DNA from 2 places in the Pectinatus frisingensis genome. Region 1 is predicted to be linked to the other one. Evidence: riboswitches for the same ligand, from Rfam matches in the RefSeq annotation. Region 1 holds a riboswitch; the other holds the start of a gene.
The links. A riboswitch is a leader RNA that binds a small molecule or an ion and turns the genes downstream of it on or off. The one in region 1 is predicted to bind cobalamin.

Region 1 (3,429 bases):
CTGATAGTACTGTTCCGTTTTTGTCTAATAACGCAATACCGGATTTCCCAGGAATCTCACGCGTTACAACCACAAATTCGTCCGTCAGGGCCACACACTTACCACCATTTGTTGTATAAAAAGATGTTGGCTTAGTGAGCTTCCCTGTAACATCGTCAAATTTAAAACGATAGACACCCTGACTACATTTTGAATCATACGTACCTACGTACCCAATATGTTTCATAATAAACTCATTCCCCTAAATAAATTTATAATTTGTCCCAAGATGATATCACATCATTATCTTATCAGCTTCACAAATAACACATAAAATTATACTTATCCCCATGTTTAAAGTATATTATATTTATCTCCCTTTTACAAATACAATATACTTCTATGCAGCAATATTTTCGTTGGCAAAAGACTCTATATTATGTACAATGTGTAAGATAAATTATGCCTTTGGAAATTTATCAGTCAATACCTTTCGATTGCATATTATTTTTAATAATTCAAACCATTATATCAAATTATTAAACTTATTTTATAATGACGTCAGCCCAAAATACTAACTTATTATAATCACTGCAGTTTAAAAACATCAGTAAAGTATATCTCCATCAAAAACATTTGTACCTATTTTAAATTTATCTGTATATTGCCACATATATCCCCGTACAGAATCGGTATTTCCCCATTCAGCATTCCACACGGTACATTGCAACACCTGCCAGTCAATATAGTTGCATAACCAAAAATGAGACGAATATATTCCGCTGTCCAAACCAATATCATTTATAAAGACCTGGCACATATTTGTAATTTTGTTTTTATTGAATGAAAAATTATGCTGTGCCTTCCAGCCGTCAGCATCTTCCATATCATAAAATACCGGCAATTCCAGCAATACTCCTGCATCATTTATTGCCCTTTTACAATTTTGTGCTTCCTGCGCCGACTGCTCTTTGTCCATGGCATAAGAATAATGGTATGCCCCCACCTGCAGCCCCGCAGCATGTGCCAATGCCACATTTTGTGCAAATAATGCATCTGATTCAAATTGCCCCATACTGCAGCGTATAATAGCGAATTCAATACCGGACAGCACTGCTGCCCGCCAATCGACCGTTCCATTATTCTCACTTACATCAATACCTTTTTTCATTAACAATTTCTTCCTTTATTCGATAAAACCGCCACTTCACCATCTATTTCTTCATTTTCTAATTCAATTGTCTCAATAACATGTTGCAAGCATCCGCTCATTAAACCGGGCTATACTTACGAAAAAAACCTTCATCCGCAAAATAGATGAAGGTCATAAAAACATATCTCATCACAGCAGCACAAAAATACTGCCGTTTCGAAATCCCCTCCCCATCGCTCGCAGGTCCATGAATGATTTCATTCATAATCGGTGATTGTCAAACAGGCAGTTCTTCTGGCTCGGAATCATCACTTATTGCACCTTCTCAGGACATATTCCCAATGGTATATTGCAATTTGCTCTTCCTCACAGCGGCGGGACCGCTCCGGCTTTATACCGGATTTTCTATTGAGTCCTTACGGACACCTGTCTCATCATATCAAATTGATCACAGTTGCATTTTTAACTGAATTTCTAAGGTATCGGTATCAGAGTACGGCTGATAAAAGCCAAATTTTCTCAATTGGACAACCAGTTACCAGCTATTAATCATCATGTGCTTAGTATATCATTACACCAAGTCGAGTGCAATACAATTCATTTATTTTTTCATAACTGTTTTATATGCTACTAATTTTCTTATTAATTAAATCAAAAATATTGCCGCACGAAGTCGATCACGTGCGGCAATCCCATCAATAAATAAAATTTTAATACTACAGAGTCCTGCCATATTCATCGACAGCTAATATTGCCGCTTTATATTTAGCCTGATCACTTTTGTAAGGAACACAATTCCACTCATTAATAAAAGGTGCCCTTTTCACAATACTATCAACTTCTGCTTCACTTGAAATTCCGATTTCCCGCAAAGTCACCGGTAATTCCAATTTTTTATTAAAAGCTGCGATCTTGTTGCGCCGCTCGATTTGCCCATCATATGTAAGCAACACTAAAACGCCATAGGAAACCACTGCGCCATGCCGGTACTGGTGAGCCTGCGGCAGAATTGTATAAGCATTGTAAAAGCAATGAGCCAGTGATGAGTTGTAATAATACTCAATCTTATTGTCAAAAGCCGAACTTGTCAAATTTGATGCTATCCCCGTACTGATAATAATATCCAGCACAACTTGTGTAAGTTCAAAGGAAGGCCGTTTTTCTTTTATTGCCTTTAAAGCATCTTCCCCAAAATCAAGCAGAGGTTCCGTACAAGCTGCCGCTGCTTTAAGCCCTATCAATGGAGTATGGAATAATTTTTTACCACGCGCAGCCAGCTCCACTTCACATTCCTTGGACAAAGCATCTCCGATACCAGCCCATAAAAGTTCTTCAGGTGAATCCGCTATAACCGCTGTATTTATGAATGTATGCAGTGGACATTTTTTTGTGAAATAGTAGCGTGATAACGCCCCGGCATCATCATATAAAACTGCTATAGCCGAAGTTGGTGCGCAGTTAGATGCTACCGTAGGAAATGAAAAATAAGCTTTGTCAAGTATATCTGCCGCCGTTTTAGCTGTATCTATTGCCCTGCCGCCGCCTATGCCAAATATTATGTCAGAACTTTTTACAGCTTCATTATCCAACATTTTTTTTACATTACTTTCACTTGAATCACCACCGTACCACACTGTCGCTAAATGATCCAAACCTGCCTTGCTCATAGCTTTAAGTATCGCCGGTTCAGCTTTTTCCAAAGCTGTTTTGCCACCTATCATAACAACTTTTTTACCAAAATATTTAGTCACGGGACCAATTTCATCATAACAATTTGTTCCTACACTGTACTGTGGCAAGTATATCGAATAATTTTCTCTCATATGCGGATAAACCACTGGAAGCGTTTATCTTTCATCTCCTTATTTCATTGCAAATAATTGTGCTAGTCAATAATTATAACATCTAAATGTAATATTGTAAACAGTAGAATAAGGGTTGCCGCATATCTGCCTGATTTTTATTAATCGATTTTTATCATACGGTATCCAATACCAATATGCGTCTGTATATACTGAGGAGCAGCTGCATCTTTTTCGATTTTCTTCCGCAATGTTGCCATGAATACCCGCAATGACGCAACATTGTTATCCCATGCATTTCCCCAAATCGAATTAGTTATATATGTATATGTCAATACTTTACCGACATTACCTGCCAGCAGACACAATAGTTTATATTCCATGGGTGTAAGATGCATTTCTATATTACTTACATAAACACAGCCTGCTGCATAATCTATTTTTAAATTACCATTTATAAATACTGGATTCTGGGCTTTCTCCGAGGCCATATAA
Region 2 (3,429 bases), 740 kb from region 1:
CCATTTTCCCGCAAAATAAACGGTTCAGATATAATCGTTTCCAAACTGATGATTTTATTAGCATATTTGTGATTTGGCGCAGCAACAAACCACAGTTCATCTGTCATTATTTTTTTTATACATAATTCATTTTTATGGATAATAGCGCCACCGCCTAAAACTGCTGCATCTGCCTGATAATTGAGCAGCTCGTTTACAGCAGCTGCAGTTTTATTTGTTGTGACCTTGATGGTCATGTTTTTGTGGATCTGTTTTAATGCCGCTGCCCATACCGGTATCAGGTAATTTGCGGTTAGATAATTACCGGCAATTCTCAATGAGCCGCATTTACCGTCAGTATAATCACGGACTAATATATTTCTCTGAGAAGGGAAGTCTTATAATATTATTTACATTTGCAAGACAATCAAATCAGTCTGTGAGATATCTGTAATAAAGTTTTTATAATACCACGGCAAAAAAATTTATTTATGATTAGCTTTATTATTAGTGTATATTGGAATTTTATTATTTTAAATTTGTAATTTTTTTATTGACAAATTTGTAAAATAGCATTATCGTAATAAGTGAAAACTATTATTTATTAAATTAAGATAATATTAACAATTAGATAATTTTTATGAAATCAGGTATCCATTATCTGGATGGATTCAATAGGGAAGTCCGGTGCAAGTCCGGCGCTGTCTCGCAACTGTGAAGGAGAGCTGTATTTTTGTTTCCCTCTTACCAAGGAAAAATGCAGCAATGAACCTAAGTCAGGGTACTGCCTGGTTTTTATATCCGTATATAGCCTGCGATGTACAGGTCTGGGATTGAGAACATTTGCAGGTATATGCATGATGTATGTGGTGCATTTGACTGCAGATTTTTAGGTGAGCTGTTTTTGGGAACAGCTTTCGTTCTTGACCCGGCAAAAGCAGGCAGCTTTTAGAAAATAAAGCGTCGGTAATTCCGCTGGTCGGGATAACTGGCGCTTTTGTTTTATCAATATAGCTATGTAAGACATTTTTGCTTTATCTGCCCTTAGAAATTAAGAGCGGATAAAGGGCAAACTGACAGTTATGCAGGCATTTCGTTCTTTATCCACCCTTAAAAGGGCGGACAATCGCGCGCAGCGTGGTGATGGGCTGCATAAATAAAAACTTAATAAATCGGAACAGGTGCCCTTCGGGGCTTAATAGGGAAGTTTGGTGCAAAGCCAACACGGTCCCGCCACTGTAACGGAGAGTAAATCCGCAGACAACGTCACTGGAGCAATGCTTTGGGAAGGCGCGGATAAACGATGACCCGGAGTCAGGAGAACTGCCTGTTGTACAATCACCGCTTGACCTGCGAGGTATGGGGAGGAGATTACACATCCGGGCTTTTTTGGCCTGTCTGTGTAGTGCGCTCCCGCAAGGGAGTTTTTTTATTGTCCTTTTATATCACAAATTTTATTTATAGTGAGGTAAACCATGAAACAATTATCTTTAATTTCAACACTGACCGCTATGTTTTTCAGTCTTATTTTGCTGCTGCCGTCAACGGCAATGGCCGCCGATATTCAAAACATCGGTGTAATGAATCGACAGCAGGTTGTTGCCGCCTATCCCGGCATACAGGAAATATTCCAGCAGCTGCAGGATATGCGCACTGCCGCACAAAATGATTACAATACCAAGAGCAAAGGTCTGTCCGATGATAAGCGCAAGACACTCAATGACACTATCGCCCAGCAGGAAGCACAAAAAGAAGCTAAACTCATGAATCCGGTAGAAAATAAAATCAGCGCTGCCGTCAAAGCAGTCGCCGCTGACAAAGGGCTTACCATTATTCTGGATGCTGCCGATGTCGTCTATGGCGGTACCGACATTACCAATGATGTTATCGCCAAAATAAAATAAGCATATTAAAAGCCTGTTGTCTGCACGGACGACAATAACTAACCGCCGGTGCAGTTATTAATACAGTAATCCGGATAAAGGAGGTGCAGCGTCTTAAATGTCGCAGGGCAGTGAGGCTGTCCTGCCGGGGTATAAGAACCAATTTTGTTTAAGGAGGCTTTATTTATGAGTTTGTCTACAGTGGTGTCAACTTTTTATAATTTCGGTGCTTCTCCTGCGGCCGGTCGTCTTAAATTGATTTCTTCTTCGGGGTCAACGCCGACTGTTACGGGAGGACTCCCAAATGATATTCCTAATACCGATCCTATCGCTTTTTACTTTAACGGCGGCAGCGGCACCGGCATCAGGATATTGCTAGTGGAAAGGAATTACGACAAAAATTATAAGCAAACTTTTTGTACGCTTTCCGTGTATGATCCCAGCAGTTGGACAAAAACAGTCAATGAAAATTCGTCGGCTTATGAATACAGTGATGGTGCTCCGCTGCTCAATATTTACAATATCAATTCACCGGGCGGGACTGATGCCGGCACACTTTATGGTGCTGATTACACCGGTACTGATAATGACAACGGGCGCATATTTAAGCTTATCCATGGCAAGACCGGCAGTGCGGAAACCCTGACATTGGACAGCCATGATTATCAGTTTGTACCGACGGGTTCGGGTGCCACGGCACACAGCGTCGACTCGGTATTTAACACTGAATCAGGCACTGACTACGTTTATGCCGCAGCCCAGCAGTATAGTTTGTCCGGTTCGCCCTCTAATCCGGCAAACTATACTTACTATAACAGTATCATTGTCAAGCTCGATCCCGGTACGCTGACACCGGTCAGCGGCGGCGGTCCGAGTGCCAGCCTGGCACCGAATGTCTTTGATCTGCAGTACTATGGCGGCAGCTTCTATGTGACGGCCCTGGGTGGGGCGCAGTGGAACCAGACTCCAATCAAATGGAACTTTTTGTAATAATAACAATAAGGAAGAAACATTTTGAAAAGGAATAATAAATATATAGTATTATATCCCCTGGCTCTTTTTTTGCTTACTTATACCGCACCCTGTGAGGCATGGGATCAGCTGGTAATAAATGGAGAAAATGCCAATTACATAAATTGGGGAATAAATGCCGACCCAAGCGGAACTTATAATATCACGAGTGGAGGCATTTATACTACCTATGCCAGAGATACACAGACCGGCGGACCACCGGTTTCCAGATATAATGAACCTATTAATATTTTAAATGGAGGAATATGGCGTCCGCTGGATGCTAAGTCTATAATTCTTGCGAGTGCTTTAACCATGCATTCCGGTTCCATGATAGATCTGGCATATAAATACAGTGCTGCCAACGGTTATACTCAGGAAAACGGCTATGATCCCTGGTCGGCAGCAACCTCTATTAATACAGCGCGACGTTTGTCATTGAATAATGGCAGTTTTGAAGGCAATATTGCTTTTCGGCTTAATATGGGAACAGCTGTTTTTGACCAAAGCGGATATAGCTCCATGGGTGGTACTGAGGGTATATCTTTGACTACGC

Region 2: linked by a shared signal. The riboswitch ahead of F8M42_RS06570 (OmpH family outer membrane protein) and the one ahead of F8M42_RS10075 (GH25 family lysozyme) in region 1 are both predicted to bind cobalamin.

Annotation. Positions count from the first base shown of each region.
Region 1 is NZ_CP045424.1:2,153,842-2,157,270, forward strand. Features, by position in the region: gene F8M42_RS10070 (lactonase family protein) at 1-226, opposite strand, end outside; gene F8M42_RS10075 (GH25 family lysozyme) at 587-1,150, opposite strand; cobalamin riboswitch at 1,400-1,577, opposite strand; gene F8M42_RS10080 (iron-containing alcohol dehydrogenase family protein) at 1,849-2,955, opposite strand; gene F8M42_RS10085 (response regulator) at 3,096-3,429, opposite strand, start outside.
Region 2 is NZ_CP045424.1:1,410,511-1,413,939, forward strand. Features, by position in the region: gene F8M42_RS06565 (LysR family transcriptional regulator substrate-binding protein) at 1-317, opposite strand, end outside; cobalamin riboswitch at 611-785, shown strand; cobalamin riboswitch at 1,142-1,324, shown strand; gene F8M42_RS06570 (OmpH family outer membrane protein) at 1,455-1,883, shown strand; gene F8M42_RS06575 (hypothetical protein) at 2,049-2,852, shown strand; gene F8M42_RS06580 (TonB-dependent receptor domain-containing protein) at 2,877-3,429, shown strand, end outside.